DNA from 4 places in the Pseudarthrobacter sp. S3 genome. Region 1 is predicted to be linked to each of the others. Evidence: riboswitches for the same ligand, from Rfam matches in the RefSeq annotation. Region 1 holds a riboswitch; each other region holds the start of a gene.
The links. Region 1 has a riboswitch for thiamine pyrophosphate ahead of ACQCSV_RS18865 (ECF transporter S component). Riboswitches for the same ligand answer to the same signal wherever they lie in the genome.
Positions count from the first base shown of each region.

Region 2: linked by a shared signal. The riboswitch ahead of thiC (phosphomethylpyrimidine synthase ThiC) and the one ahead of ACQCSV_RS18865 (ECF transporter S component) in region 1 are both predicted to bind thiamine pyrophosphate.
Region 3: linked by a shared signal. The riboswitch ahead of thiD (bifunctional hydroxymethylpyrimidine kinase/phosphomethylpyrimidine kinase) and the one ahead of ACQCSV_RS18865 (ECF transporter S component) in region 1 are both predicted to bind thiamine pyrophosphate.
Region 4: linked by a shared signal. The riboswitch ahead of thiO (glycine oxidase ThiO) and the one ahead of ACQCSV_RS18865 (ECF transporter S component) in region 1 are both predicted to bind thiamine pyrophosphate.

Region 1 covers NZ_CP189583.1:3,911,572-3,919,344, reverse strand. Annotated here, with positions in the region: gene ACQCSV_RS18895 (Na+/H+ antiporter subunit D) at 1-1,284, shown strand, start outside; gene ACQCSV_RS18890 (Na+/H+ antiporter subunit E) at 1,281-1,826, shown strand; gene ACQCSV_RS18885 (monovalent cation/H+ antiporter complex subunit F) at 1,823-2,101, shown strand; gene mnhG (monovalent cation/H(+) antiporter subunit G) at 2,091-2,513, shown strand; gene ACQCSV_RS18875 (DUF4235 domain-containing protein) at 2,631-2,894, opposite strand; gene ACQCSV_RS18870 (heme-degrading domain-containing protein) at 2,936-3,478, opposite strand; TPP riboswitch at 3,535-3,676, shown strand; gene ACQCSV_RS18865 (ECF transporter S component) at 3,741-4,391, shown strand; gene ACQCSV_RS18860 (ABC transporter ATP-binding protein) at 4,391-6,031, shown strand; gene ACQCSV_RS18855 (energy-coupling factor transporter transmembrane component T family protein) at 6,028-6,822, shown strand; gene ACQCSV_RS18850 (UDP-N-acetylglucosamine 1-carboxyvinyltransferase) at 6,957-7,773, shown strand, end outside.
Region 2 covers NZ_CP189583.1:2,604,394-2,612,166, reverse strand. Annotated here, with positions in the region: gene ACQCSV_RS12550 (alpha/beta hydrolase) at 1-485, shown strand, start outside; gene thiC (phosphomethylpyrimidine synthase ThiC) at 490-2,307, opposite strand; TPP riboswitch at 2,302-2,409, opposite strand; gene ACQCSV_RS12540 (VOC family protein) at 2,564-3,439, shown strand; gene ACQCSV_RS12535 (hypothetical protein) at 3,553-3,990, shown strand; gene rpsP (30S ribosomal protein S16) at 4,203-4,619, shown strand; gene ACQCSV_RS12525 (RNA-binding protein) at 4,621-4,863, shown strand; gene rimM (ribosome maturation factor RimM) at 4,975-5,520, shown strand; gene trmD (tRNA (guanosine(37)-N1)-methyltransferase TrmD) at 5,521-6,378, shown strand; gene rplS (50S ribosomal protein L19) at 6,622-6,981, shown strand; gene lepB (signal peptidase I) at 7,066-7,743, shown strand; gene lepB (signal peptidase I) at 7,744-7,773, shown strand, end outside.
Region 3 covers NZ_CP189583.1:2,524,312-2,532,084, forward strand. Annotated here, with positions in the region: gene thiD (bifunctional hydroxymethylpyrimidine kinase/phosphomethylpyrimidine kinase) at 179-1,777, opposite strand; TPP riboswitch at 1,760-1,857, opposite strand; gene ACQCSV_RS12120 (Rne/Rng family ribonuclease) at 1,959-5,306, opposite strand; gene ACQCSV_RS12125 (vitamin K epoxide reductase family protein) at 5,775-6,449, shown strand; gene ndk (nucleoside-diphosphate kinase) at 6,587-7,006, opposite strand; gene ACQCSV_RS12135 (DUF4233 domain-containing protein) at 7,046-7,492, opposite strand; gene ACQCSV_RS12140 (folylpolyglutamate synthase/dihydrofolate synthase family protein) at 7,495-7,773, opposite strand, start outside.
Region 4 covers NZ_CP189583.1:2,953,742-2,961,514, forward strand. Annotated here, with positions in the region: gene ACQCSV_RS14090 (TetR/AcrR family transcriptional regulator) at 1-8, shown strand, start outside; gene ACQCSV_RS14095 (DUF3107 domain-containing protein) at 60-284, shown strand; gene ACQCSV_RS14100 (hypothetical protein) at 339-641, shown strand; gene ACQCSV_RS14105 (4a-hydroxytetrahydrobiopterin dehydratase) at 696-1,022, opposite strand; gene ACQCSV_RS14110 (thiazole synthase) at 1,095-1,910, opposite strand; gene thiS (sulfur carrier protein ThiS) at 1,915-2,151, opposite strand; gene thiO (glycine oxidase ThiO) at 2,148-3,503, opposite strand; TPP riboswitch at 3,496-3,615, opposite strand; gene thiE (thiamine phosphate synthase) at 3,643-4,419, shown strand; gene ACQCSV_RS14130 (RNB domain-containing ribonuclease) at 4,484-6,004, shown strand; gene ACQCSV_RS14135 (DEAD/DEAH box helicase) at 6,297-7,773, shown strand, end outside.

The DNA.
Region 1 (7,773 bases):
GACGCGCCGGTGTCGATCTTCCACCCCACCTACCTGATCCTCGTAGCCGGGGTCTCCAACGCGTTCCTGTCCGGTGACCTGTTCAACCTGTACGTCGGTTTCGAGATCCTGCTGACGGCAAGCTATGTGCTGATGACGTTGGGCGGAACCGGCCCGCGCATCCGCGCCGGTGTCACGTACGTGGTGGTCTCCGTGGTGTCCTCGGTGCTGTTCCTGATCTCCATCGCCATGGTCTACGGCGCCACCGGAACCGTGAACATGGCCGACCTCGCCATTAAGCTCGCGGACCTGGACGGGGGAACCCGGACCCTGCTGCACGTGATGCTCCTGGTGGCCTTCGGCATCAAAGCGGCCGTGTTCCCGCTCTCCTTCTGGCTGCCTGACTCCTACCCCACGGCGCCCGCGCCGGTCACCGCGGTATTCGCCGGCCTGCTGACCAAAGTCGGGGTCTACGCGATGGTGCGCACGGAGACCCTCCTCTTCCCGGGGGACAGCCTGAACACTCCGCTGATGGTGGCGGCGCTGCTGACCATGGTGGTGGGAATCCTTGGCGCATTGGCGCAAAGCGACATCAAACGTCTGTTGTCTTTCACCCTGGTGAGTCACATCGGATACATGGTGTTTGGGCTGGCTATGTCCTCGGTGGCCGGGCTTGGCGCCGCCGTGTTCTACGTGGCCCACCACATCACCATTCAGACCAGCCTTTTCATGGTCACGGGCCTGATCGAACGCCGTGGCGGCAGCTCTTCCGTGGACAGGTTGGCAGGCCTGGCCAAGCTGTCACCCATGCTGGCCCTGCTGTTCTTTATCCCCGCCATGAACCTGGCCGGGATCCCGCCGTTCTCCGGGTTCCTGGGGAAGGTGGGGCTCATCCAGGCGGGCATCGAACTGGGCACGCCGCTGGCCTACGCCCTGGTGATCGGCGGCGTGGTCACCAGCCTCCTGACCCTGCTGGCTGTCGCACGGGTCTGGAACCGCGCGTTCTGGCGCAAGCCCTCGGACGCCGAGCACCCGGACCCCGTCTTGCTGGCCGCGCCCGAGGATTCGGACACCGGCAGCCGGGCCGGCCGCAAGAACGTCACGCTGCTGCCCCGGACCATGGTGGGTTCAACGCTGGGCCTGGTGGCGCTGGGCGTGTCACTGACGGTCTTCGCCGGCCCGTTGTTCACCGTCTCGGACCAGGCCGCCCACGAAATGCTGGACAGATCCGCCTACATTCAGGCCGTTCTGGGCGAGGACACGCAGGTTCCCCCGATGGCCCTGAAAGACGGAGGAGGCAAATGAGCCGCCGGCGGATTTCCCTGCGCCAGGAACTGCCCCTGCTGGTATGGCTGGTGATCGTCTGGGGCGCCCTGTGGCAGGACCTCAGCCCCGGCAACCTGCTGTTCGGCGCGTTGCTGGCCGTGCTCGTGGCCCGGATGTTCTACCTGCCGCCGGTAGAAGTCAGCGGCCGCTTCAACATTCTTCACGCCGTGCCATTTGCCCTGCGTTTCCTGGGCAGGGTGGCGGCAGCGAGCGTTGAGGTCATGTACTTGGCGGCTGTCCGCGGCCCCCGGGTCATCAGCTCCGTCGTCGCAGTGCCGTTGCGGAGCCACCAGGACCTCATGGTCACCGCCACCGGGCATGTGATCTCCCTGATCCCGGGCTCCCTGGTGGTGGAAGTGGACCGGTCAACGTCCACCTTGTACCTCCACGGGCTCAACGTCAGCAGCCCGGAAGAGGTCGCGAACCTGCGCAGGGAAGTCCGCTCGATCGAGGCGGACCTGATCAGGATCATGGGTTCCCGCGAAGAACTCGAAGCAATCCGGCAGGAGGCCGCAGCATGATGCAGACCGTTCTGGCTGTTACGGCAGTCATTCTTTCGCTGGCAGCGGCGGGAGCCATCATCAGGATCTCCCGCGGCCCGTCGCTGCTGGACAGGGTGCTGGCCTCCGACGTCCTGCTTGCGATCCTCGGCGCGGCCCTGTGTATCGATATGGCCGTCAACCGGCACCTGAACAACCTGATGCTGCTGGTGGCGCTGTCCATTGTCGGCTTCATCGGGTCAGTGACAGTTGCGCGCTTTGTGGCCGACCGTCGGGAGCAAGCCAATGAATCCTGAGGCCGGCGTGGTTGATAACGTCATCGATACCGTGTCGGCGGTGTTCCTGCTGGTGGGTGCCCTCATGTCCCTCGCCGCCGCCGTCGGACTGCTCCGCTTTCCGGACCTGCTCAGCCGCATGCACGCGGCCACCAAGCCCCAGGTGCTGGGGCTGTTCCTGCTCCTTGCGGCCATCGGCCTGCAGATGCGCACCTGGTGGGTGTGGCCCGCGCTGCTCGTGGCCTGGATTTTCCAGCTGCTGACCGTGCCGGTTTCTGCCCACATGGTGGGCCGCGCCGGGTACCGCACCAAGCACCTGCACCGCGAGCTGCTCAGCTCCGATGAACTCGACGCCGTGGTTCAGAAGGCGGCACAATCCGCCCGGGATGACTCCTCCCGGGATGAAGCGGACGACGGCGGCCGGCGGGGCTGAGCCTCATTCGTCGATGCTAGTGTTCCGCCCCGCGCGCGAGTTTTTGTCCAGATAACACGGCGTCAGTGCCGGTTGGAGGCCTTTAGCTGGACAAAAACTCATGGGTTGGTGGTGCGCTTAGACGATGTCCTGGGACTTGGCGAAGCGGGTAATGGCCCGCTGTGTGCCGCGGTTGGCCAGCACCTGGATGATGGTGCTGACCGAGGCCGAAATAAGCGCGAACGTCAGCGCCGAGCGGAGGCTCGTGGGGGTGTCTTCATCCTTGCCGGTGGGAGGCTTCCGGCCCGTGGACTTTTCCCACACGGTATTGACCATCTTGGTGCCGACGAATCCGGCGCCGAGGCTGATTGCAGTGCCGAGCAGCTTGATGAACAGGTTCATTCGTTGAACTCCTTGTGAGCGGATCCGGGACTGCCTTTAGCCTAACCCGGCCGCATCGACTCCAGAATCTCCCGCAGGGCCTCCACCACGAGATCATGGTCCTGCTGTTGGGGCAGGCCCGAGACCGTCACCGTGGCTACGGCACCCACGCCGGTGACGTAGACCGGGAAGCAGCCGCCGTGGGCCGCGTAGACGGTTTCGTCGTACCAGCCGTGGTCCTCGATCCGGCCGCCGTGCAGCCGGCCGCGGAGGCCCACCAGCAACGACGGGATCTCATACCTGGCGGCGGTGCGCTGCTTCGCCCGGATCCAGTGCTCGTTGTCGGGGGTGGCCCCGTCCAGGGCAACATGGAAAAGGACCTGGTCACCCTTCGTGATGTCGATCGCGATAGGCAGCTGGCGCGATTTGCCGAGCTCCACCAGCAGCAGCCCCAGGTTGAGGGAATCATCCCTGGTGAAATGGGGAAACTGCAGCTCGCTGACCTCGCCCTCGATGCGGGCGATCAGGGCCTCCAGCAGCCCCGCCGGCTGGGGCACCGTCGCATCGGGATTGAACGCAGTCACAGTCGGGTTGTTGGCAGTCATGGCCCACAATCTACCCCGCCCGCGGTGTAAACTGGAGCACGCCCATCAGGGCAGATTTATTACGACAGGGGAGCGCCGCCGTCGGACATCACTGGCATTGCCAGGGACCCGCAGGCCGGCGCTGAGAGTGCGGACAGCCGCAGACCCTCGAACCTGATCCGGTTAGTACCGGCGCAAGGGAGTCGAGTTCTCGAAGGGTCCGGCAACGGCGGCAGCGCCGCTTACCGGGGCACTTTCCCCTCCTGTTCCTCAGGAGGACAATATGACAACTGCAGCATTCAAAAAGACCGGCAATACCTGGCGTGTTGTGGACATCGTGGTGGCGGCGCTCATCGCCATCACCGGCGGCGTGATCTTCTGGGCGTGGTCCCAAGCCGCCGGCATCGTTTCCGCACCGATGAATGCCGTTTACCCCCCGCTGACCGGCCTGATCGCCGGCGGCTGGATGATCCCGGCAGTGCTGGGCATGCTCATCATCCGCAAACCCGGCGCGGCGCTCTTCTGCGAAACTGTGGCCGCCACCGGCGAACTCATCATGGGCTCGCAGTACGGCGCCACGGTGCTGATCTCCGGACTCCTCCAGGGCCTGGGCGCCGAACTGGTGTTCTTCCTGCTGGTGTACGGCAACTTCCGGTTCAAATCCTCCCTGCACCAGAAATACAACCTCATCGCCGCTCTACTTGCCGGTGCCGGGGCGGGGCTGTTCTGCGGCCTCAACGACTCGTTTCTGCCGTGGGGCTGGAATATCGCCTACGAGCCGGGCGACAAGCTCGCCTACATCGTGTTCTGCACCATCTCCGGCGCGGTGATTGCGGGCGCGCTGTCCTGGATCGCCACGCGCGGCCTGGCCAAGACCGGTGTGCTGAGCTCGTTCGCGTCCCGGAAGGCAGCGTCGGAGCCCGCCTTCAACTGATGACCGCTTCCGACGCCGGCGCTTCCGGAGTGCGCCCCGCCACGGTATCCGCCCGTGGCTGGGGCTGGCGGCATGCCGGCCGTTCCGCCCCCGCCGTCCATGGGCTCGACCTCGACATCGCTCCCGGCGAGCGGGTGCTGCTGCTGGGCCCGTCGGGCGCGGGCAAGTCAACGCTGCTGCACGCGCTCGCGGGGGTGCTGGGGGATGAAGGAGACGACGCCGACGAAACCGGTTCGCTGCTGATCGACGGGGTGGTTCCCCGCGGGCAGCGCGGCCGCTCAGGCCTGATGCAGCAAGACCCCGAAACGCAGGTAGTTCTGTCGCGCCTGGGTGACGACGTCGCCTTCGGCGCCGAGAACCTCGCCGTTCCACGGGACGAGATCTGGCGGCGCGTCCATGAAGCGCTCGACGACGTCGGGCTGCGAAGTACCGGGGCCGGCGCTGTTTTGAACGCCAATGGCACTGGTGTGGACGCCGACGGCGGGCCAGGTGCCGCCGGGCTCCCGCTGGACCACCCGACGTCGGCTCTGTCCGGCGGACAGAAACAGCGTCTGGCGCTGGCCGGGATCCTCGCGATGCGGCCCGGGCTGATCCTGCTGGATGAGCCCACCGCGAACCTGGATCCCGCCGGCGTGCTGGAAGTCCGGGACGCTGTGGGCCGCTGCCTGGACAAAACCGGCGCCACACTCGTTGTGGTGGAACACCGCGTGTCCGTCTGGAAGGACCTGGTTGACCGGATTGTGGTGCTCCAGCCGGGCTCCGCTGCGGGCTCCGCAGGAAGTTTGGCCGCTACATCCGCTGTCCTCCTGGACGGGCCGCCGGATCAGGTGCTCGCGGACGCACGGGACATGCTGATCGGTGCGGGCGTCTGGGTGCCGGGGTATGTTCCGGCAACCCGGAGCCGCGCGTCCGCAGGCTCCGGTGAGCTGCTGCTGGCCGCCGCGGACCTGGCAGTCTCCCGTGAGCGTCCGCGGCGCCGCGGCTTCCGGACCATCCCACCGGTGCCGGTGCAGCAGGGCATCACAGCCCAGGTCCGTTCCGGCCACGCACTCACCATCACGGGGCCCAACGGCGCCGGGAAGTCAACGTTTGCGCTGACGCTCGCCGGATTGCTGGCGCCGGTGGCCGGGAAGGTGGCTGCCGCCGTCGAGCTTTCCGCGGGCGCCGGGATCGATCCGTTCAAATGGAAAGCCCACCAACTGATTTCCCGCATCGGAACCGTGTTCCAGGAGCCCGAGCACCAGTTCGTTACCGGCCGGGTGCTGGACGAACTGATGTTCGGTCCGCGGCATCTGGGCCATGGCGAGGAGCGGGTCGAAGAGCTGCTGGAACGGCTGCGCCTGACGCACCTGGTGGAAGCCAATCCGTACACACTGTCCGGCGGCGAAAAGCGGCGCCTGTCGGTGGCCACCGTCCTGGCGGCCCACCCGCGTGTGCTGGTGCTGGACGAGCCGACGTTCGGCCAGGACGCCAACACCTGGGCCGAGCTCGCATCGTTCCTTTCCGAACTGCTGGACGCCGGGACCTCCGTAGTTTCCGTGACCCACGACCAGGAATTCAGCGCCGTCCTGGGCGGGGCCGAACTGCGGCTTGGCCCGGCCTCACGCGGCGGCGCCCGCCAGGAAGCGGGTGCGGCATGAGGGATGCCCTGACTCTCCGCGGCAACCAGGCACCGCTGACGCGCGCCAACCCGTTGGCCAAGTTCGCCGTCGTTTTCCTCATCACGCTGGTGCTGGCGCTCTCCATCGACTGGGTGTCCGCCTCGGTGGCGATTGCGGCGGAACTGGCGCTCTTACCGCTGGCTGGCCTTACCCTGCGCCTGTTGTGGCAGCGCGGCTGGCCGCTCATCATCGCGGCAGCCCTGGGCGGCTGGAGCACAGCGATCGTCGCGGCCGATAGCGGCGCTGTACTGCTCGACGTCGGGATCTGGTCCATCAGCGAAGGCTCCCTGCAGCTGGGAATTGGCTTCATGCTGCGCGGCCTCGCGATAGCACTGCCGGCGATCCTCCTTATGACGTGCACAGACCCCACTGACCTCGCGGATGCGCTGGCACAGCGAGCCCGGTTGCCGCACCGGTTTGTCCTCGGCACGCTGGCCGCGATGCGCCTGGTGGGACTTTTGGCCGAGGAGTGGCAGACCATCGGCATGGCGCGGCGGGCCCGCGGGGTGGGCTCGCAGGGCACCCTGCTGCAACGGCTGCGGGCTACCCTCGGGCAGAGCTTTGGGCTCCTGGTCCAGGCCATCCGCCGCGCATCCCGTCTGGCCGTCACCATGGAAGCGCGCGGTTTTGGCACCGGGCAGCGGACGTGGGCCCGGGAATCCACCTATTCGGCGCTGGACGCCTGGGTGCTGGCGGGAGGAGTGCTGATCGCGGCGGCGGCCGTGGTTGCCGCGGCCGCGATGGGGACCTGGAACTTCGTCTGGCGTTAGCTCGATCCTGCGGGGGCGTCCTGCCTGCAGTGTGCGGTGTATCGAATATCGCATGGGGCGGGTATTTCTGCCGCCGCGCCGTGACTTGAGAGCCAAATACTCTGGCATTAGCTCATTTGTGATATTTCTTGTATATGATTCAGAAAACCGCCGAGCATATCGCCGCCACACTCAGGGACGCCCGGACCGAGAAAGGCTGGACCCAGGGCCAGCTCGCGGGCGCGCTGGGAACCAGCCAAAGCGCCGTCGCCCGGATGGAGCAGGGCAAGCAGAACCTGAGCCTGAAGATGATCCAGCGGCTCGAAGGAATTCTGGACCGCAGCATCGTCAAAGTGGGCAAACCACAGATGACGCACCTGCGGATTGAGGGCGGCCGCACCCTGTCCGGGGCGGTGGATGTGAACAGCAGCAAAAACGCCGGTGTTGCGCTGCTGTGCGCCAGCCTGATCAACCGCGGCACCACCGTCCTGCGCCGCCTCGCCCGGATTGAAGAGGTGAACCGAATCGTCGAGGTTCTGACCAGCATCGGTGTCGAATGCACGTGGCTCAACGACACAGACCTCCAGCTCCGCCGCCCGGCCGTCCTGGACCTTGACGCCATGGATGTGGACGCCGCGCGGCGCACACGCAGCGTGATCATGCTCCTGGGTCCGCTCCTGGACGAATCCGCGGAATACCGCTTGCCGTATGCGGGCGGGTGCGATCTGGGCACGCGCACCGTTGAACCGCATATGCAGGCGCTGCGCCAGTTCGGGCTCTCAGTGGAAGCCACGGCCGGTTTCTACGCCGTCCAGGCTCCGCCGGCGGACACCCATGACCGCTCCTTTGTGCTGACGGAGCGCGGAGACACCGTCACCGAGAACGCAATCATGGCAGCGGCGCACCGCCGCGGCACCACCGTCATCCGCAACGCCAGCCCCAACTACATGGTCCAGGACCTCTGCTTCTACC
Region 2 (7,773 bases), 1.3 Mb from region 1:
CCATGATGGCCGCCGTCGATCGCCCCGATCTGGTGTTTTCCCTGACGCTGATTGAACCGGCGTGCTTGTCTCTGACCGCCGAACAGCCGGCCACGTCTGCTCACAGGGCGCTGATGCAACCGCTGTTCGATGCCCGGCACCAACTCAGTGATGATGATTTCCAGCGTGAGTTCGTGCGGAGAATGTTCGCGGCAGACCTGCAGGAGCCCGCCACGCCGGAGGAAAAACGGTCGGCGCGCCGGCTCCGGTTGCAGGCGCCGTCCTGGGAGGCCCCGCTGCATATTGTTCCGGGCGTCCCCACCATGGTCCTGACGGGCGGCTGGGAACCGCTCTACGAGGAGATCGCCGGATATCTGCAGGAAACCGGTGCCCTGCACCGCATTGCTGCGGGAGGACACCGGCCCCAGGACTCTGTCGAAGGTGACCGTGCCATCCGGTCGTTCATCGCCGCCGTAGGCAGGTCACGCTCGGTTCAGGCTTCCTGAGCCGTCAGCTCCCGGCCGGAATCCGAAGCTCCGGGAGGTAGACCTTCCCGCCGGCGGCCAGGAACTCCGCACTCTTTTCGCGCATCCCGCTGTAGGCCTCGGCGATGGCCGCCTGCGAATCTGCGGAACCGTATTCGTCCCTGATGTCCTGGCTGATCTTCATGGAGCAGAACTTCGGGCCGCACATGGAACAGAAGTGTGCGGTTTTGGCCGGTTCGGCGGGCAGAGTCTCGTCATGGAAGGCCTCCGCCGTGACGGGGTCCAGGGACAGCGCGAACTGGTCGCGCCAGCGGAACTCGAACCGGGCCTTGGACAGGGCGTCGTCCCGTTCATGGGCGCCGGGGTGGCCCTTGGCGAGGTCGGCTGCATGGGCGGCGATCTTGTAGGTGATCACCCCGGTCTTCACGTCGTCCTTGTTCGGCAGGCCAAGGTGCTCCTTGGGCGTGACGTAACAAAGCATGGCGGTGCCGTACCGGGCGATTTCGGTGGCGCCGATGGCGGACGTGATGTGGTCGTAGCCCGGGGCAATGTCCGTGACCAGCGGCCCCAGTGTGTAGAACGGGGCGCCCTTGCAGAGCTCCTGCTGGCGTTCCACGTTCTCGCGCACCAGGTGGAACGGGACATGCCCGGGACCCTCCACCATGACCTGCACATCGAATTCCCACGCCCGCTGCGTAAGCTCCGCGAGCGTGTCCAGCTCCGCAAACTGGGCGGCATCGTTGGCGTCCGCGGTGGCTCCCGGGCGCAGTCCGTCGCCCAGGGAGAACGCGACGTCGTACTTGGCGAAGATCTCGCACAGCTCGTCGAAGTGCGTGTAGAGGAAGTTTTCCTGGTGGTGGGCCAGGCACCAGCCCGCCATGATCGCACCGCCCCTTGAGACGATGCCGGTGACGCGGTTGGCCGTCAGCGGCACGTAACGCAGCAGCACACCGGCGTGGATAGTCATGTAGTCCACGCCCTGCTCGCACTGCTCAATGACGGTGTCCCGGAAGATTTCCCACGTCAGTGCGTTGGCCTCGCCATTGACCTTCTCCAAGGCCTGGTAGATGGGCACCGTGCCGATGGGCACGGGGGAGTTGCGGATGAGCCATTCCCGCGTGGTGTGGATGTCATCGCCGGTGGAGAGGTCCATCACCGTATCGGCGCCCCACTGGGTGGCCCACTGGAGTTTGTCCACTTCCTCGGCAATGGAGCTGGTCACCGCGGAGTTGCCGATATTTGCGTTGATCTTGACCAGGAACGCCTTGCCGATAATCATCGGTTCGGATTCCGGGTGGTTGATGTTGTTGGGGATGATGGCGCGGCCGGCAGCGACTTCGCTTCGGACAAGCTCCACGTCGCAGTTCTCGCGAAGGGCAACGAACTGCATCTCCGTGGTCACCACACCCTGCCGTGCGTAGTGCATCTGGGTGACGTTCCGGCCGTCGACGGCGCGGCGGGGCACCGGCTGTGCCCCCTTCCACTCCGCAGAGGCTGCGCCGCGCCGCACGGCCGACTTGCCGTCGTCGAGCAGGTTCCGTTCCCGTCCGCTGTAGGGCTCGGTGTCGCCGCGGGCGGTGATCCACTCCGAGCGGAACGGGTTAAGGCCCACCACCGGATCGCTGCCCGGCCCGGCCGTGCGGTAGGTCCGGAAAGGCCCGTTCGCCGAGCCGTTCGGCGACGGTTCCAGTGCGATCTCGGTCACGGGAACCCGGATTCCGGTGGCGTCATCAGTGATGAACGCCAGTGAGTGGGACTTCAGTGACTGGGTTTCAGGCTGGAACGTTTGATCCTGGTCGGCGTCAGTTTGGGCAGGGATCAGCTGTGTTTCTTGTGTATTCAATGAATACTCACTTCCTTCGCCGGCATTACCCGGACAGGTTCAACGGTCGCAGGCAGCGTCAGCCCGATCTCAGCCCTTACAAGGGCTCCCGTGTGGTCAACTCGAAACTACCACAGGCCGAGGGCGGCCAGGTGACGGCAATCACGGGACCGGGGTCGCAATCTGCCCCTCCAACCACTTGAATTAAATTGAAGCTTCAAGTAAATTAGTGGCATGGCCGCCTTCGCCCCGAAGGCCAACGGACCGGGAGCGTTCAATGACTGCAGAAGCCACCAGCCGGGATCTCCTTCCCGCCGACCTCTCCATGGGCACCGTCATGCTCAAGGTGGGCGACATGAAGCTGATGACCGACTATTACCAGCGCGCACTCGGCCTGGAGGTTGTGGCCGAAGAGGACGGCGGCGTCTACCTTGGCCGCCTTCAACGCCCGCTCGTCCATCTCGCGGCCGCCCCTTCGCTGATCCTTCCTGGCAGGGGAGAGGCCGGGCTGTTCCACACCGCGCTGCTCTTTGACAACCAGGCATCGCTGGCTGCCACGGTGGCCTCTGCGGCCCAATACGAACCCCGGTCTTTCACCGGCAGCGCCGACCACCTCGTCAGCGAGGCCTTCTACTTCAATGACCCCGAAGGCAACGGCATCGAACTGTACTGGGACAGACCCCGCGAAAACTGGTCCTGGAATGGGAAGGCTGTAGTGATGGACAGCCGGGCACTGCCGCCGCAGCGCTACCTCGAGCAGCACCTGACCCAGGAATCCGTGGCCGGCCAGCGGGCTAGCGAAGCCGGCGTGGGCCACGTCCACCTCCAGGTGGGCGACGTCCAGTCAGCGCACGATTTCTACGTGGGCACGCTGGGCTTCGAAAAGACCGCCGGCTGGCACGGGCAGGCGCTGTTTGTCTCGGCGGGCGGGTATCACCACCACATGGCCATGAACGTCTGGAACAGCCGCGGAGCCGGTCCCCGCAGGGACACCCTGGGCCTGGGCGAAGTGCTCATCGAGGTCCCTTCCGGGGATGACGTCGGAGCGCTCGCCGACCGCCTGATGGTCGCCGGTGTAGCCTCGCACCACACGGGCGCCGTGCTTCGCTTCGAGGACCCGTGGCGCAACAATATCCGTGTCGCCGTCCGCTGAGTGCGGATGCCAAAAGAGCGGCCTGCCTTGTACTAGGCTGATTCTGAACGGACGGGGCGGCACCTGATGCAGCCCTTCCGGGCCGCACCGTCGACGGAATAAGGGCTGTTCCCATGGGCTTCACTGAAATTTTTGTTTCCACTCACGATGCCGCGCTGAAGCGGGCCGTCGTCCTGGATGCGGGCGGCTCCCCGGCGGGCGAGGGTCTGCGGATTCCCGGAATCAGCGATTTCGAAATCGAGCAGCTCGGCGATCTTGCCGGTGCTGCGGTGCACGCCGGCGGCGCGGACTATGAACTGGCCATGGTGGACGTGGCGAGTGATTCCCTTCTCGGGGTTCCGCCGGCCATGGTGCGTGCGCTGGCCGACCTGCTCAGTTATGAGACTGAGGGGGAGGGTAATGTCCTGGATGACGTCGCTGAAAAGTGGGCCGCCCAGGATGACATGCCCTTCGGCGTGGCCGAGGCCCGGACGTACGTCAAGAAGGTCGCCGAGCTGGCGAACTCGATCGATGACGCCGCGCGCACCGGTGTCTACGTCTGGTCGTCGTAGGCCGGCCGTGGCCCGCCGGGTCCGACCGGCTGCCCCATCCCGACGTGTCAAGTCGAAATCCGGCCGCTGATCTGGCACAATAAACAGGTACTCGATCTGCGTGGCCCCTCTCTCCGCGTCCGGATCCTGTCCTTTGAACCCTCAAGTATGGCCCGCCCCACGGGTGCAGAACGTCGGTTTACCCCTTTTCTGAAACAGGAGTGACCACAAAAGTGGCCGTAAAGATTCGCCTTAAGCGCTTTGGCAAGATGCGCGCACCGTACTACCGCATCGTCGTCATGGACGCACGCTCCAAGCGTGACGGCCGTGCCATCGAAGAGATCGGCAAGTACCACCCCACCGAAGAGCCCTCATACATCGAGGTTGACACGGACCGTGCCCAGTACTGGCTCGGCGTCGGCGCGCAGCCGTCCGAGCAGGTTGCCGCGATCCTCAAGATCACCGGTGACTGGCAGAAGTTCAAGGGCCTCCCGGGCCAGGAAGGCACCCTGAAGACCAAAGCTCCGAAGGTTGCCTTTGTTGCCCCGGAGAAGGGTTCCGTGATTATCCCGGAAGCCATCACCAAGAAGTCAAAGCAGTCTGACGCAGCCGAGGCCCCGGCCGAAGCAGAGACCACCGAGGCTGAGTAGATTGCTGGCAGAAGCGCTCGAACACCTTGTCCGGGGAATCGTTGATTCGCCTGACGATGTCAAGGTCAGCTCGAAGAACAACCGCCGCGGGGACACCCTCGAGGTTCGTGTTCATCAGGATGACCTGGGACGGGTGATCGGCCGCCAGGGCCGTACCGCACGGGCATTGCGCACCGTTGTGGCAGCACTGGCAGACGGCGAACCGGTCAGGGTCGACGTCGTCGATACCGACCGCCGCCGTTAAGCGCTCAGCAACATCAGTTTTTGCTCCGGCCCTTCCACCAGCAACGGTGGAGGGGCCGGAGTGCTTTCACCACATCGCCTAATCCGGGCACGATCACAGACAGAGGAACAGATGCAGCTTCAGGTGGCACGAATCGGAAAACCGCATGGAATTCGCGGCGAAGTGACGGTCCAGGTGCTGACCGACGCTCCCGGGGACCGGTTCGTTCCCGGTACGGAGTTTGTGGTGGAGCCTGCATCCGCCGGCCCCCTCATTGTTGAGAGTGCGCGGTGGAATAAGGACATCCTGCTGCTCGCGTTCGAGGGAATCGAAACCCGCAACCAGGCAGAGACCCTGCGTGGCGCCAAGCTCTTCATCGAAACCGAAGAGCTGGACGAGGACGACGACGAAGGCTGGTACGAGCACGAGCTCGTGGGGCTCGAAGCCCGCGTGGGTTCGCGGGTAGTCGGCAAGGTCGCCGCCCTGCACACGTTGCCTGTCCAGGACCTGCTCGTGGTTGAAACACCGGACGGCAAGGAAATCCTGGTCCCGTTCGTGGAGCAGATCGTTCCCGAGGTCAATGTGGTCGGCGGTTTCGTCCTGCTGACTCCGCCGGACGGACTCTTTGAGGTCAACGACGGTGAAGCCGCTACCGGCGCCCCGGAGGAAAACGCGTAGATGAGAATTGACGTCGTCAGTATCTTCCCGGAGTACCTGGCGCCCCTGGAACTCTCGCTCATCGGCAAGGCCCGCCAGGACGGCCTGCTGGACCTGCGAGTCCATGATTTGCGTGATTTCACCACGGACAAGCACCGTTCAGTGGACGACACTCCGTACGGCGGCGGTGCCGGCATGGTGATGAAGCCCGAGCCGTGGGCGCAGGCGTTGGCTGCTGTCGCCGGCGCCGGTCAAGCCGAAGCAGGCGCCGAGGCCGCGGGGGGAAAGCCCGCCAGGCCGGTACTGATCGTCCCTTCGCCGGCTGGGGAGCGCTTCAGCCAGGCCCTGGCGTATGAGCTCGCCGAAGAGGACCAGCTGGTTTTCGCCTGCGGTCGCTATGAGGGCATCGACGAGCGTGTCACCGAGTGGGCGGAAGAGTACTTCAGAGTTCGCCCCATGAGCCTTGGCGACTATGTCCTGAACGGCGGCGAAGTGGCCGTTCTGGCGATGGTCGAAGCCATCGGCAGGCTGCTGCCGGGCGTGGTGGGCAACCCTGATTCGTTGGTGGAAGAGTCACATTCGGACGGGCTGCTGGAATACCCCGTATACACCAAGCCCTCCAGTTGGCGGGGCAGGGAGGTCCCTGCCGTTCTGCTGAGCGGCAACCACGGGAAGATCGCTCAGTGGCGCCGCCACGAGCAGTACCGGCGGACGGCGAAACGCCGCCCGGACCTGCTGGAAACGTTCGACGCCGGGAAGCTGCCACGTGCGGACCGGACGGCTTTTGGCGACCTCGGGTACGACGTCGTCGACGGTCACCTCCGGGCGCGGCGGCAGGCCGGGACCAACCACGACGCCGGAACCGACCCGTCAGCCTGAACCGGCGCGGCAGCGGTCGGCGGCGGTTGGCTGTAGGCCTGTGAGTGTGGCAAAATTAGTCTTTGTGTCTGCTGGGTCCGCACCTGCCACAGGGGGAGCGCCACCAACAGCTGGACACCCCGGGACCTTCAATCAGTGAAGGAACCGGACCCACTTAACTTTCGGCGGTAACTCCCGGGGCTTCCGGGCCTGCCCGCCGTGACCCAAAGTGAATGACCAGTGGCGTTCACCAGGAGTGCAATCATGCATATTCTCGATTCCGTAGATGCAGCCTCGCTGCGCACCGATGTTCCCGTCTTCCGCGCGGGTGACACCCTCAAGGTTCACGTGAACATCATCGAAGGCAAGAACTCCCGTGTCCAGGTATTCCAGGGCTTCGTCCTGGGCCGCCACGGCGACGGTCTGCGCGAAACCTTCACCATCCGCAAGGTCTCCTTCGGCGTCGGTGTGGAGCGTACCTTCCCGGTACACTCCCCGATCATCGACAAGATCGAGGTCGTCTCCAAGGGTGACGTGCGTCGCGCAAAGCTGTACTACATGCGCGATCTGCGCGGCAAGGCTGCAAAGATCAAGGAAAAGCGCGACTTCCAGCCCAAGAAGTAAGTCCCCAGGGACCTACAACGCAGGCCCCAGCCGGCCCAGGCCAGCGCCGGAGCCCTTCGCAACAGCGCCCCAGGAATACGGATCATGGACCAGACAAAACGCCAGCCCAGAAGAATGGGCTGGCGTTTTGTGTTTCTGGCGGTTCTCCTGGCCGTGGCTGTCAGCGGCCTGGTTCGTTCCCTGTTGCTGGATGTCTACTACATTCCGTCCGAATCCATGGAGCCGGTCCTTGCGGACGGGGACCGTATCCTGGTCTCAAGGACAGACTTCCACACCGAACCCATCCGGCGAGGCGACATTGTGGTCTTCGATGGCAGGGGATCGTTCGCTCCCCTGAACAGTGGGGAGGGCCCCCTTCTGGATTCCGTGGCCGCGGCTGGTCAGTGGCTAGGCCTGGCCGGCAGTGACACCACGTACGTGAAGCGAGTTATTGGCCTGCCGGGGGAGACCGTGGTCTGCTGCGATGCAGGCGGAAAGATCACCGTCAACGGTGAGGCACTCGATGAGCCGTACCTGTTCGACGGAGACAGCCCAAGCAAGCAGAACTTCATCGCGGTGGTGCCGGACGGGAGACTGTGGCTGCTCGGTGACCATCGCTCGGCATCTGCTGATTCGCGCAGCCTGCTCGGTGCGCCCGGCGGTGGCATGGTGCCGATCGACCGTGTCATCGGCAGGCCGGTCCAGATCGTCTGGCCACTTGATAGATTTGCTGCAGTACTACGGCCGCCAGCGGCAGGATCAACGACAGAGGACGCACAGTAAATGCCCGAGAACAATGCCCGGACACCCGAG
Region 3 (7,773 bases), 1.4 Mb from region 1:
GGGTCGTAACCCAAGTGTTGGCGTAAGCACCGAAGATCTAGAATACGCTAATTTTGCCTTCGGCCGCAAATGAGGCTGGTTACGGTCGGTTGTCTGTGCTAGGACCCATAAGCAGGTACTGCACTGACAATCCGAAACCGTGCCTGACTATCGTACAGGCCACGCGGGCCCTTGACTGTCAGGAATGAATTCGCGGCGCGTCGAAGAATTCCACTTCGAACCGGCACGACTGCCTGAACGCCACGAGCATCGCCGCACGTTCATCCGCGGAAGCGCTCCGGCCGGCCTCGTCAGCCAAGGCGATGGCGTCGCGGGTGGCCTGCGCGAAGTCCTCGTCAGCGTAGGCCCGCAGCCAGTCGGCATAGGGGTGTTCCTTCGGTGCACCGGCGGCCAGGAACTCCGCGTGGAGGGTCTGTCCCACCTCGGCGTACAACCAGAAGCACGGCAGCACCGCAGCGACGAGGACCGCGTAGCTGCCGGAGGCCGAGGCTGCCAGCAGGTGGTCCACGTAGGACTTGGTGACTGGGCCAAGGGCGGAGTCCACCGTCCTGGTGCTCAGCCACGTGCGGTGCAGCTCGGATTCGACCTCAAGGCATTGCCGGGCAGACTTTGCCCAGAACGTCTGCGCGGCTTCCGTGGGCGCCAGCGCACTGGCCCGGGCCAGGACCCGCGAATAGCCGTTCAGGTAGATGGCGTCCTGCGCAAGGTAGTAGCCGAACTCTTCCTCAGCCAACGTGCCGCCCGCCAGGTCGCGGATGAAATCCAGCCCGTAGATGGCCGCAAGATCCGGCGCCGACGCCCGCTGGAGCGTCTGGGCGAATTCGCCGGCTGCCGGAACCTGTTTCATGTGGTGGAAGTGGTTGATGGGGCCGTGGCCACCGCCCACCTCCAGCTGATCAGCGGCCTGCAGTGCGCCGACCAGCCAAGGCTTCACTTGCCGTAGCGCGGATTCCCAGTTCCCCAGCCTGGCCTGGGCCGTAGCCATAGCCGACGACAACGAGCAGCCGGTGCCGTGGCTGTTGCGGGTTGGGATCCTGTCACCGCTCACTTCCACTACCTCCTGGGCGAGCAGCCCGGCGGCGTTGACCAGGGCATCCGGGCACGCACCGCCGTCGAGATGGCCGCCCTTGACCAGGACCGTGGCACCGGCCGCGGCGGACAACCGCTGCCCCTGTCCGAGCGCATCAGGCCAGTCCCGCGCCTGCGGCTCCCCCACCAGGATGGCCAATTCGGCCAGGTTGGGGGTGATCAGGTCAGCGAGCGGGAGCAGCTCCCGCAGAGCTGCCTCGGCAGACTCCTGCAGCAGCCGGTCACCGCTCGTGGCCACCATCACCGGATCGAGAACGACGACGGCGGGACGCGCCTTTTCCAGCCAGTCCCGGACCACGCCAATCACCGCAGCATCGCCGAGCATGCCGATCTTGACCGCATCGATGGTGATGTCGTCGCTGATGGCGTCCAGCTGCTGGCCCAGGAAGGATGCCGGCGGCACGTGAACCGCCTGCACCCCCTGGGTGTTCTGGACTGTCAGTGCAGTGATGGCCGCCATGCCGTAGCCGCCAAGAGCCGCAATGCTTTTGAGGTCGGCCTGGACGCCCGCGCCGCCTGACGGGTCCGATCCGGCAATGGACAGCACCCGCGGGACGTCACGCAGCACCTGGACGTTGCCAGACCGGCCTGGCGCAGGCCGGACCTCACCCTGGTTTGCTGAGATATCCGGCAGAACCGCCGCGGGCGTTGCAGGAGGAAGGACAGAACTTGAAGCCAAAGGAGACATCCCTTCGCCGGTGCTAGCCGGACAGGTTCAACGGGTGTGGATCTCAGCCGGCTCTCTGCGCGGCACCCCGTGTCAGTCACCAGCCTAGCGTCCCTCGGGATTTAACGCAGGACGCCCGGACGCAGCCTGTGATTCACAGACACGTCCGGGCGCCGTTGTAGAGGCTTGCCCTGCTGCTTCGTTAGAGCTCCGAGGCCGGAACCCCAACACCGAGGATGATAGGCGCGTTGATGGCCGCAGGCTTCTCAGCCACCTTGACGGACTCCGGGGCCTTGGCGGCGTGGGAGTGTCCAGCGGCAGCCGCCGGACCGGCTTCGTGATGCTCCACAGACGTGGCGTTGGCTGCGCCCTGGGCACGGCTGGCGCTCCGGTTCCGCCGGGGACGGCGGGCGAGGGGCGCCTCGGTGTGGTCGGAGTAATCCTCCTCCGCCACTGCCGGCTGGTGCTGACGGGCAGGTTCGCCCGGTTGGCTTGCAGCTGCCTGGACTGCGGACGGCTCGTTTTCCACGACAGGGGCTGGCTCGCCAAGGTGGGCGAAGGCCTCCGCGAGGCGGTCAAGCGTCAGGGCCGGTGCGTGCGGCTGGTCCTCGTGATGGGCCACGAACGGCAGCACCACCTGCTCGCCGCCGAACGTCAGCACAGCGGCCGGACGGCCATTGGAGTCCATCTCGGGCCGCGAAGCCGGCACTGGTGCAGCCGGAGCTTGTCCCGCCGCAGCTGATGCGCGAGCCACTTCGTCGTCGTGCACGTGCGCAGCGTGGGCTGCGGCCGCAATGTTCGCAAGCGCGGCCCGCGTGGCCTCGGCCTTGGCGTGGCGCTCGGCGTCACTGGGTTCCGGGTGGACCGTGTGGATCTGCACCGGCGCTGCCGGTGCCGTTTCCAGTTGCTGGCCGCCACGTCCGCGGCGGCGCTTCCGGTCAGTGCGGCCACCCGGCTGGCTGTCCGAGCGCTGGCTGTCCGGGCGCTGGCTGTCGGTGCGCATGGTGTCAGCGCGCATGCTGTCACCATGCTGATCGTTGATGCGCGGTTCCTGCCGGCTGTCCACCCGCTGCACGTGGTGCACATGGTGCTCAGCGGCTACGGTATTGGCGCGGCGGTGCTCTACGGGGTCGTCGTGGGTGACGATTCCGCGGCCTGCACAGGATTCGCACTGCTCCCCGAAGACTTCCAGGAGTCCGGTACCCATGCGCTTTCGCGTCATCTGCACGAGGCCCAGCGACGTCACTTCTGCAACCTGGTGCTTGGTCCGGTCACGGCCCAGGCACTCCACCATGCGGCGAAGAACCAGGTCCCGGTTGGATTCCAGGACCATGTCTATGAAGTCGATGACGATGATGCCGCCGATGTCCCGTAGCCGGAGCTGCCGGACCACTTCTTCAGCTGCCTCGAGGTTGTTCTTGGTGACGGTTTCTTCGAGGTTGCCACCGCTGCCGGTGAACTTGCCGGTGTTGACGTCCACTACGGTCATGGCTTCGGTGCGGTCAATGACCAGCGAGCCGCCCGAAGGCAGGAAGACCTTACGTTCCAGGGCCTTGTGGATCTGCTCGTCGATCCGCCACGCGGCGAAGATATCCTGGTCCTTGGTCCACTTTTCCAGGCGGCCCACGAGGTCCGGGGCAACGTACGTGACGTAGGCCTCGATGGTGTCCCAGGCCTCTTCACCCGAGACAATAAGCTTGGAGAAGTCCTCGTTGAAGACGTCACGGACCACCTTGATGGTGAGGTCCGGTTCGCCGTAGAGGAGCTCGGGCGCGAGGATCTTGGTCGACGTGGACTGGCTTTCGATGCCCTCCCACTGCGCGCGCAGCCTGTTGATGTCGTGCGTGAGCTCCTCTTCCGAGGCGCCTTCGGCAGCGGTGCGAACAATTACCCCGGCGTGCTCGGGGAGGCGGTCCTTGAGGATGCGCTTGAGCCGGTTGCGCTCGACGTCGGGCAGTTTGCGGGAGATGCCGGTCATGGAGCCGCCGGGCACGTAGACGAGGTAGCGGCCGGGCAGCGAGATCTGGCTGGTCAGGCGTGCACCCTTGTGGCCCACGGGATCCTTGGTGACCTGGACCAGGACGGTGTCGCCGGACTTGAGCGCGTTTTCGATCCGGCGCTGCTTGCCTTCGAGGTTAACGGCTTCCCAGTTCACTTCACCGGCATAAAGGACGGCGTTGCGGCCGCGTCCGATGTCAACAAACGCCGCTTCCATGGACGGCAGCACATTCTGCACCTTGCCGAGGTAGACGTTGCCGATCAGGGAGTCCTGCTGGGTCTTGGAGACAAAGTGCTCGGCCAGCACACCGTCTTCGAGGACGCCGATCTGGATTCTGTCGTCGCGCTGGCGGACAATCATCTGCCGGTCCACTGATTCGCGGCGGGCCAGGAACTCGGCCTCGGTGATGACGGTGCGGCGGCGGCCGGTATCACGGGATTCGCGGCGGCGCTGCTTCTTGGCTTCGAGGCGGGTGGAACCCTTGACGGATGTGACGCGGTTGTTGACCGGCGCTTCCGTGGCTGCACGCGGCGCACGGACGCGGGTCACCGTGTTGGGCGGGTCGTCGCCTTCTCCGCCGGTCAGTTCCAGATCCTGGTCGCCACGGCGGCGACGGCGACGGCGACGGGAGGTCACGCCTTCGTCGGCCTGCCCGGCGGATTCCTCATCAGCTTCTTCGGCTGCGCCGTCTTCACCTTCGTTGTCACTGTCAGCATCACTTTCGCCGGTACGGCTGCGTCCCCGCCGGCCACGGCTGCGGCGCCTGCGGCGGCCGCTGGCGTCGTCCGTTTCACCGTCTTCGGCCTCGTCCTCTTCCGGCTCTTCAGCCACGGCGGCAGCCGGTGCCGGACGGACCGCGCTGCTGAGGTCAGGGGCTTGGAAAAGCACCGACGTGGTTGACGCCGGCTCAAGGAACAGTGAACTGAACGGGCCGGCAGACTCGGCAGCACCCGGTTCTCCAGCCTGCGCGGCGGCAGCGTCGACGGCGGCCGCCTTGACGGGCGCGGCGGCGGCGGTTGCTGCGGGCGCGGCAGCTTCCGCAGCTGCGGCTCCCGCTGCGTCCGGGGCCGGAATTACTGCTGCTTCGGCGGCTGCCTGCTCCGCGGGAGCTGTCAGGTCTACGGCCGTGGGGGCGACGTCGGGGGCCGACGTTTTGCGCGTGGCAACGCGGCGTCGGCGGACGGGCTTGGTCTCCGTTGCAGCCTCTGGGGCTGCAACCTCCGAGGCTGCGGCTTCGGCGGCGGGTTCGACCACAGCAGGCTCTACGCCCGTCTCGGCAACAACGGCGTCAGCTGTCTCCAGAACCTCAGCAGCGAACGCCGGCAACGGTTCGGCGGTGTCCACCTTCTTACGTGCGCGGGTCCGGCGAACCGGCACCTTGGGCTCCGGCGCGGCGTCCGTCGCAGGCTCAGCCTCGACGGCGTCAGTTACGGGCCCTTCCTCCGCAGCCTTCGGCACTGCCTTCCGGCGCGTCCGGGCGACCTTCTTGGGCGCTTCGGTAACTTCGGCAACGGCTTCATCATTAACGGCTGGTGCTTGTTCGTTTTGCATATGTGGCAACACTCCTGCCCCTGACGCACCGCCACATCCGGCACCCGTTGGGGCACATATTGTCAAAACCCGCGGGCGTTGACAGAAGTCAAGTGGATACTCCCAGGTTCGCACCGGCAGAGGGGTGCGGCAGCCCGTGGGAGCCGTCGGCTGTGTCCTGAAACCCGTTGTTCTACACGCCACAACCAGGTGCCGACCAATGGAATTGCGGGAAGCCGGATCAGAGAATCCGAAGCCTGCCCTGCTCATCATTGGCGGTCTTGAAACAAGCCACCGGACCGGAGTCCGCATGTGGGTCGGCCTCCAGCCATCTTCATTCTCTCACACCCGGGCTGAAGGCGGCGGAAGCAAGGGCGACGGAAGCAAGGGCGACGGATCCGTAGGTGATGGCCCCGGTTGAATGCTCCTTCCAGCCGCCGGCGTTACAATCGGGGCAAGGAGCACCCGAAGCAAAGGACGCCACACACCATGCCTAGCATTTCCTCCCACGGCACCGACACGCCGGCTGCCTCCAGTGCGGCAGAGCCGTTGCCCGACTCGCCAGGGACTGTGCCGCCGATGGCACGTAACCGGCCGTTCGGCTGGCTGATGGTCATCACCGGCGCCATTGGCTGGCTGGCCTCAGGATCACTGGTCCTTGAAAAGATCGCCCTCCTGGAGGACCCGAATCACGTAACAGCCTGCGACGTGAATCCGTTTATCTCCTGCGGCCAGGTCATGCAGACGTGGCAGAGCTCGGCGTTCGGGTTCCCCAACATGTTTATGGGCATCGTGGCGTTCGCTGTCATCATCACTGTGGGCATGGCCCTGCTGTCCGGCGCCACGTTCGCCCGCTGGTACTGGGCAGGACTCCAGACCGGCGTCACGCTCGGCTTCGCGTTTGTGGTGTGGCTTTGGTTCCAGGCCCTCTACGACATCCGCATCCTGTGCCCGTTCTGCATGATCGTCTGGGCCGTAATGATACCGCTCTTCGTCTGGGTAACCATCCGTAACGTCGTCCACGGCATCATCCCCGTCCCGTCAGCAGCAGCACGTGTGCTGGGCGAATCAGGCTGGATTATCACGGCGTTGCTGTACGTGGCCGTCATCGCCAGCATCTTCTTCGCGTTCATCCAGGTGTTTGCCGGACCGTCGGGCTTCTAACGCGGGCCCCGGAAGACGCACAAACGGCGCGAACGAACAAGCGCGAACGAACACTTGAGGCCCCGGTTTCCCGGGGCCTCAAGTGTCCGTTCGCGCTGTGGGCCTCAAGTGTCCGTTCGCGCAGCTGGCGGGTGGACTTAGTCCTGGAACCAGATCTTGACTTCGCGCTCGGCCGAGTCCACGGAGTCGGAGCCGTGCACCAGGTTCTGCTGGACCTTCAGGCCCCAGTCGCGGCCGAAGTCGCCACGGATGGTGCCGGGGGCGGCAGTGGTGGGATCGGTGGTGCCGGCCAGGGACCGGAAGCCTTCAATGACGCGGTGGCCTTCGAAGATCGCGGCCACAACCGGTCCGCTGAGCATAAATTCCACGAGGGGCTCGTAGAACGGCTTGCCCACGTGCTCTTCGTAGTGCTGCTCCAATAGTTCCCGGCTGGCGTCGACCTTCTTCAGTTCAGCCAGGGTGTAGCCCTTGGCCTCAATGCGGCCCAGGATGGCGCCGCTGAGGTTGCGGGCAACGCCGTCGGGCTTGATCAGTACCAGGGTGCGCTCAATGGTCATAGCTGCTCCAATGCGTAATGGGTGGGTTTTGGGACAATTCTACGAGGCTTCCGGGGCGTCCCCTTGCGAGGCGCTCCACTCAGCCTGTTCGCGTTCGCGCTTTGCGGCTTCGGAATCAATCCTGATGCCGGTGCGGATTCCATACCACCAGGCCAGGCCGAACAGCGCGCCAACAAGGAACATCATGGGCTCAATAATGCCCGTCAGGATCAGCACAATCTGCAGGATCCAGCCCAGCGCCACGCCCCACGGCCTGGACAGCACAGCGCAGGCAAGGACCATCACGACGCTCAAAGCGATGCCAATCCCCAGGATCAGCGCCGGCGGAAACTCACCGCGCTTGAGTCCGAAGACGGCCAGCGTCGCGAAGAACACCACAAACGCCTCAAGGAGCAGGACGGTGGAGGCAAACATCACCTTGGTGGACCGGCGCTTCCTGGGCATTCCCGGGCGCCATTCTCGCTGGGCTTTGGTCAGCTTGGCCATGCCTAGGCCTCCGTCTTTCCGAGCAGGATCCGGGCTTCCGCCACGAGGGTGATGGACCCCGTGACCAGGACCCCGCCGGAGAGGTCGTCGTTGGCTTCGGCTCGTTCCACGGCCCATTCGATGGCGTCGTCGAGTTTCTCCGCAATGTGGATGTTGTCTTCGCCGAAGCCCATTTCCGCGGCCAGTTCGGCCAGTTCGGCCGCGGGCACTGCTCTCGGCGAGTTGGACTGGGTGAAGCAGTATTCCTGGGCAATGTCGCCCAGGGATTCCTTGAGCTGGCG
Region 4 (7,773 bases), 960 kb from region 1:
AGTCCTAGACTACAAATAAGAGAACCCAAAGAAACTTTGATTGGCTGGGAGGCCCCCTGTTGGAAATTAAGATCGGCATTCAGAACATTGGCCGCGAAATCGTCCTGGAATCGGCTCAGGATGCAGACACTGTAGCCACGGTTGTTGAAGAAGCCATCACCAAAGGCACCGAACTCCGCCTCAAGGACGACAAGGGCCGCATCATCATCATTCCCGGCAACGCCCTGGGCTACGTGGAAATCGGCGCCGAAGAGGCCCGCAAGGTCGGTTTCGGCCAGTTCTAGCAGATCCGCAGCTGGCCGCCTTGGCGGTTGGCCGCTGCTTTCCGAGGAGATTAGATGCTTTCGCTGACCATCGTTGTCCTGGTCGCAGCGGCCGCAGGTTTTATTGTCTGGGCCAATGACAAGCGCCACACCCGGTATGGGACGGGGTTGCCCGCAGGGGTTGCCGTTGCGGTGGGTGCGGTCAGCTGGATCATATTTATCGCGGCAGGATTCGGCTACCAGCCGGGCCTGACGTGGATTCCCTGGGTCCTGCCCATGGCGCTGGGCACCGTCGCTGCCATCGGGACGGTCATCTACCTCGGGCGGATCCGCGAAGGCCACGATACTCAGCGGCTGACGCAGGCGCTCAAATTGTAGGCAATTTCTTATAGAACGGTGACCACCACCCAGCAGGGTGGTGGTCACCGTCCTTTAAGCCACCGGCTGGGCAGTAGCACCGAGCCGGGCGGCAGCAGCACTCACGGCCGCCGCCGCAGTGGCATCCCGTTCAGTGGCCTCGCCGCCGGCGTCGTGGGACGTATAGCGGAGATGGACCTTGTTGTAGCGCCAGTCAAGGTCCGGGTGGTGGTTCTGGTCTTCGGCCAGGCGTCCGACGGCGGCAATCAGCTCGAGTGCAGCGGCCGCCGTCGGCGTCTTATAGACAGCAACGAGCCCGCCCTGCCGGTACTGCCAGCCAGGCAGCGCGGCGAGGACGGCCTCGACCCGCTCGCGTGTGAGTGTGTCATGCTTGCCGGCCATGGCGGCCTCCTTGGCTCGTCTGGTGAGCCCGCCGCGGCCTTTGCCGACGGCGCCCGGCCTGGAGGAGAAGGCCTAGAGAAACTCTGCCCGGCCTTCCATGGCCGATGACGCCAAAGCGTGCTCGCGGCGCGGAATCCTGCCGGCCGCTTTCGCCAGCCTACCGGCGATGACGGCGTGTTTGAAGGCCTCCCCCATGAGTGCCGGGTTCTGCGCACGCGTGACCGCGGTCGCCAGCAGCACGGCGTCACAGCCAAGTTCCATGGCCAGTGCGGCGTCGGATGCCGTGCCGATGCCTGCGTCCAGCACCACGGGCACCGAGGCGCGCGAGACGATCAGTTCGATGTTGTGTGGATTCAGGATTCCCAGGCCGGTGCCGATGGGCGCTCCGAGCGGCATAACCGCGGTAGCACCCAGGTTTTCCAGCCGCAGGGCCAGGACCGGGTCATCGTTGGTGTAGGCAAACACTTTGAAGCCGCGGTTTACAAGCTGTTCCGTGGCGTCCACCAGCTCCACGGCGTCCGGCAGCAGGGTCTGTTCATCGGCGATGACTTCCAGCTTGAGCCAGTCGGTTTCCAGCGCTTCGCGGGCGAGTTCCGCCGTCATAACCGCGTCCCGGGCGGTGAAGCAGCCTGCAGTGTTGGGCAGGATCCGGATCCCGTGGTCCACCAGGAGCTGGAAAAGGGACCCCGATTCGGCTGGCGAATAGCGCCTCATGGCCACGGTGGTCAGTTCGGTTCCGGACGCCAGCAGGGCAGCGCCCAACCCGTCGAGGCTCGGGGCTCCCCCGGTGCCCATGATGAGGCGGGAGCCGAGCTCGAAGCCGTCGATCATCAGCCTGTCAGCGGCTTCGGGCAGGTTCTGTGAGCTGATGTTGCTAGTTACTGTCATGGTGTCAGCCTCCCTGGACTGCTGTGACCAGTTCGACGTCGTCACCTTCGGCGAGCGCCGTGACGAACCACTGGCTGCGGGGTACTACTTCGGAGTTATGGGCGACGGCGACGCCGAGTTTCTGCCCGTCTGTCGCCTGACCGTTGGCTGCGAGGGGGCGGCCTGTGATCTGACTGATAAGGGTGGTGATGGAGGCGTCGTCCGCCACGGAATGGCGCGAGCCGTTGAGGGTGATGTTCATGCTGATTCCTTCTGAGGGTCGAGGTCCTTCATGTTGCTGATGTCCTTGGGTGGGGACTGTGTGCCGGTTGTGCGGTGCTGTCTTGAAAAGCGCGCCGGGTTGAGCGCCCACCAACGAGGATCCGTCCGGCCGTCGAGCAATTCCCGGCAGATCGCTGCCGCCGCCGGAGCAAGGAGCACTCCGTGACGGAAGAACCCGGTGGCAATAATCAGCCCGGCAATGTTCTCCATGCTCTCCTGGTTTCCCGTTCCTGGTGCGGAAACCGGTACGCGGCCCAGGAGCGGCGCGTTGTCCGGGGTCGCCGGCCTTGCCCGTGCCGTGCATTCCAGGAGTTCAAGCTCCGAGACGGCCGGCACCAGGACCTGGGCGTCACGCAGCAACTGGTAGACGCCGCCGGCCGAGACAGCACCATCGCCTGTCCCGGCGAGCGCGTCCTCCCGTTGCGTCGCCCCGATCACCACCGTGCCGTCCCCTCTGGGAACGATGTAGACCGGCACACCATGGACTATTCCGCGGACTGTCGAGGTGAGGAGCGGACGCAGGTGCTCCGGAACAGCAAGGCGCAGGATGTCACCGTAGACGGGTCGCAGGGGCAGGTGCAGCCCAGCAGGCAGGCCTTCCAGCGACCCCGCCGCCAATCCGTTGGCCACAATCGTCTCCCCGGCGTGGACAGTTCCGCCGTCAGCGAGCGCCACGCCGCAGATGCGTCCGTCCTCCCAAAGAACGGCAGCGGCCCGCTGGTCAACGGCGAATCCCCCGCGGGCACCGGCCACGGCGGTTTCTGCTCCCGGTTCGTGGACGGCCAGGACTTCCTGGAGGCACGCCACCAGCTTCCGTGGATCCACCTGATGGTCTGCGGGGATGTCCAGGGCACAGGAGATGGCCGGGCTGAGCAGGGATTCCCTGGACCTGGCCTCACGGACAGTCAGGGGTTCCACCACCAGGCCGCTGGCCTGCTGTACGGCCCGGAGGTCCATCAGCGCCCTGCGGTCCGCGGCGTCCGCGCCGATGGCGAGGGTCGGCGTCGTCAGGTATCCGGTCTCGCCAGCCCCTGCCAGGGCGAGGTCTGCCGCGAAACCGGGCCACAGGCCGGAGGATGCAAGCATCAGCTCCAGGAGGTCTCCCTCCTGATAGTGGAGTTCGCTTACAGGTGCCAGCATGCCGGCGGCTGCCCAGCTGGCGCCTCTCCCGGGCGCGTCATCGATCAGCACAACGGAACGGCCGGACCGCCGGGCCTCCCAGGCTATGGCGTGGCCGATGACTCCACCGCCGATGACCGCCACGTCGGCGAGCAGCACCGGGTCCGGTCGGAATGATGCAGTCTCAGGCGGGCTGCTTATTGCGGGGGGCATATGGTTCCTTCCCTACGCCGGTACTAGCCGGATCAGGTCAAGCGGTCGGCTCTGACGCCCTCTCAGCCCGGCCGCTTTGTGACGGCTGCAACGGGCTCCCGCAGTACCTGCCCAGTTTAGGGGAATTAGGCTGGTTTCCATGAACTCGCAATCCTTCGCCGCTGCAGGCACGCCCTCAGCCAGCTCTTCCACACCCGAATCCTCGATCTCAACAGATCCCACCGGCGGCATAGGCCCGGGCCTCCCGCACAGCGCCCGGCTGTACCTCTGCACCGACTCACGCCGTGACCGCGGCGACTTTGGCGAGTTTGTGGACGCGGCTTTTGCCGGCGGCGTCGACATCATCCAGCTCCGCGACAAGGCGATCGAGGCGGCGGAGGAGCTGGAGCTGCTGGCCGTGCTTCAGGCCGCGGCCGAACGCCACGCAAAGTTATGGGCCGTCAATGACCGTGCAGATGTCGCTATGCTGTCCGGCGCCCCCGTCTTCCACATCGGGCAAAAAGACCTGCCGGTCGCTTCCGCCCGCGCCCTGCTTGGGGCACCCACAGCGGTCGGGCTGTCCACGCACACCGCCGAACAGATCGAAGGCGCCATCCGGCTGTCCGGCGGGCTGACGTCCGAACGCGGCCTGGACTACTTCTGCGTCGGACCGGTCTGGGCCACTCCCACCAAGCCCGGCCGGGCCGGCGTCGGCCTTGAGCTGGTGCGGTACGCTGCCGAAGCAGTCCGCGCTGCCGGCGGCGCCCAGGCCACCTTGCCCTGGTTTGCCATCGGAGGCATCGATCTTGGCAACGTGGAGCAGGTAGTGGAGGCCGGTGCCGGCAGGATTGTGGTGGTGCGTGCCATCACCGAGGCCCCCGATCCCGCAGCGGCGGCTGCAGCACTCGTGGCGGCCCTGGACGCAGGCGCATCCTGACAATTCCCCGCGTGGCGGACCGTGGGCGTGCACGATCCATGCAAATCGGGCTAACCTGATTTTCGTGTCACATCATCGGTTGGCCCCCAATGTCCACGAGCAGACCAACGAGCTCGCGGCGGCACTGAGCGCCCTGCGGACCGAGCTGGAACTTCCCGGAACCTACCCGGCGGAGGCGGTCCGGGACGCGGAAGCGGCGGTGGCCGCACACGAGTTGCCGGGCGCTGACCTGACAGAGGTGGACTTCCTCACCATCGATCCGGCGTCCTCCACTGACCTGGACCAGGCGCTGTTCATCGAGCGCGCGGACGCTGGCTACCGCGTGCTCTATGCCATCGCTGATGTGCCGTCCTTTGTCCGCCCCGGCGGCGTGCTGGATGCAGAGACCCGGCGCCGCGGCCAAACGTTCTACGCCCCGGACGGCCGGATCCCGCTGCACCCTGAGGTCATCAGCGAAGGAGCCGGCAGCCTCCTGGCCGGGCAGCTTTGTTCCGCCTACGTGTGGGAGTTCGGGCTGGACAACACCGCACAGGTCTCCACGGTGAGTATCCGCAGGGCCACCATCCGCAGCAGGGCCAAGCTGAGCTACAAGGGAGTCCAGGCCGAACTCGACGCCGGGACGCCCGCTCCCGTGCTGCAGCTCCTGAAGGAAGTGGGGCTCAAACGGGTTGAACTGGAGCGGCAGCGTGGCGGCGCCAGCCTGAACATGCCTGAGCAGGAAATCGTGCAACTGCCCGACGGCGGCTACCGGATTGCCGCGGCACCGCAGCTTCCGGTGGAGGACTGGAACGCCCAGATTTCCCTGATGACCGGAATGTCGGCGGCGAACCTCATGTTGGCGGGAAAAGTTGGCATCCTGCGCACCATGCCGGCGCCGGACGAGCGCTCACTGCGCCACTTCCGCCTCCAGACCGAGGCCTTGGGCAAGCCGTGGGACGGCAAAATCAGCTACGGCGAATACCTCCGCAGCCTTGATCCGACAGTGCCCCGGCAACTGGCCATCCTGCACTCCGCCGGCATGCTGTTCCGCGGCGCCAGCTACACGGCGTTTGACGGCACCGTCCCGGACGACGCCGTCCAGTCCGCCATCGGCGCCGCCTATGCCCACACCACAGCACCGCTCCGGCGCCTTATCGACCGCTTTGTCCTGGTAATCTGCGAAGCCTTGAGCAACGGCAAGCCGGTACCGGACTGGGCGCGGGAAGCCCTGCCGTCCCTGCCGGAGATCATGGCCGGATCCGACCAGTTGGCATCGCGGATGGAGCGCATGGCGCTGGACACGGTGGAGGCCGCGCTGTTGGTCAACCATGTGGGCCAGGAATTCGAAGCGATCGTGATTTCCGGCTCCAAGCCACAAAAGGACAACGGAAACGGTAACGGGAAAAACGGCAACGGAGCCAGGAACGGCGCTGCGAAAAACGGGGCTGCGAAAAACGGGAACGGCCCCTCGGGGATCATCCAGATCGCCGAACCCGCCGTGACGGCACGCTGCGCCGGCGACCTGCAATCGGGCACAAAGGTGCGGGTCCGCCTGATCTCCTCCGATATTGCCGCGCGAGAGGTCCACTTTGAGCTGCTGGCCTGAACCATCAGTGCCCGGCCTGATCGGCCCAAAGCCGGGATTCCCGGTCCTTGCGGCTAGACTGAAGAAGTAGATATGGATGCCCGGTCGTTGATTTCCTTGATTTTGAATTCAACAAGCCCGCCCCTACGCGATCTTGAGATGCACCCGTTGGTCACCAGTGCCAGCATTTTGATAGCCCGCGATCGGCTTCCACTGGATTTGCTTGCGCGCCAGAGCGTGCTCCGGAACGGCCATGTTGGCCGGCCCGTTGAGCAGGCAGCGCCAATGCCCAAATGAATAAGGAAACTCCCCTGTGAGTGAATTGCATACCCACCAGATCCTGACTGACGACTCCGGCATCGAGACGATCGAACCCGAAGAAACCATCATCTCGGACGAGAAGCCGCACGAGATTGAGGAAAAATCCTTCGCTGACTTCAACGTCCGCGCCGACATCGTGGAATCCCTGGCCGACGCCGGGATCACCCACCCCTTCCCCATCCAGGCCATGACACTGCCCGTGGCGCTTTCGGGCCACGACATCATCGGTCAGGCCAAGACCGGCACCGGCAAGACCCTCGGCTTCGGCATCCCCGCCCTGCAGCGCGTTGTGGGTCCGGACGACGCCGGCTATGACAAGCTCGCAGTTCCCGGCGCACCGCAGGCCCTGGTCATCGTGCCCACCCGCGAACTGGCCGTCCAGGTGGCCAACGATCTCCAGAACGCCTCCCGCAAGCGTAACGCCCGCATTACCACCATCTACGGCGGCCGTGCCTACGAGCCCCAGGTGGAGGCCCTGCAGAGCGGCGTCGAGGTGGTCGTCGGTACTCCCGGCCGCCTCATTGACCTTTACAAGCAGAAGCACCTCGTCCTGAAGAACGTCAAGATGGTCATCCTTGACGAGGCCGACGAAATGCTGGACCTCGGCTTCCTCCCGGACGTGGAAACGCTGATCGCCGGTACCCCCGCGGTTCGGCAAACGCTGCTGTTCTCCGCCACCATGCCCGGCCCGGTCATCGCCATGGCCCGCCGCTACATGACGCAGCCCACGCACATCCGGGCCGCTGATCCGGACGACGAGGGCCTGACCAAACGCGACATCCGCCAGCTCATCTACCGTGCCCACAGCATGGACAAGATCGAAGTTGTGGCCCGCATCCTGCAGGCCCGCGGCCGCGGCCGCACCATCATCTTCACCAAAACCAAACGCACCGCCGCGAAGGTTGCCGAGGAGCTGGTGGACCGCGGCTTCGCCGCCGCCGCCATCCACGGTGACCTGGGCCAAGGCGCCCGCGAGCAGGCCCTGCGCGCCTTCCGCAACAACAAGGTGGACGTCCTGGTGGCCACCGACGTCGCCGCCCGCGGCATCGACGTCGACGACGTTACGCACGTCATCAACTACCAGTGCGTCGAAGACGAGAAAATCTACCTGCACCGCGTAGGCCGCACGGGCCGCGCCGGCAACAAGGGCACGGCCGTGACCTTCGTTGACTGGGACGACATGCCGCGGTGGGGCCTGATCAACAAGGCCCTGGGACTCAGCGTCCCGGAGCCGGTGGAAACGTACTCCTCCTCACCGCACCTCTACGAAGAGCTGGACATTCCGCAGGGCACCAAGGGCCGTCTGCCCCGCAACAAGCGCGTGCTGGCCGGCGTCGACGCCGAGGTCCTCGAGGACCTGGGAGAGACCGGCAAGAAGAACACCCGCCCCAGCGGTGGCCGCGATGGCGGACGCGACAGCAGCAGCCACGATGCCGGCCGCACCGGTGGACGCGACAGCAGCAGCCGCC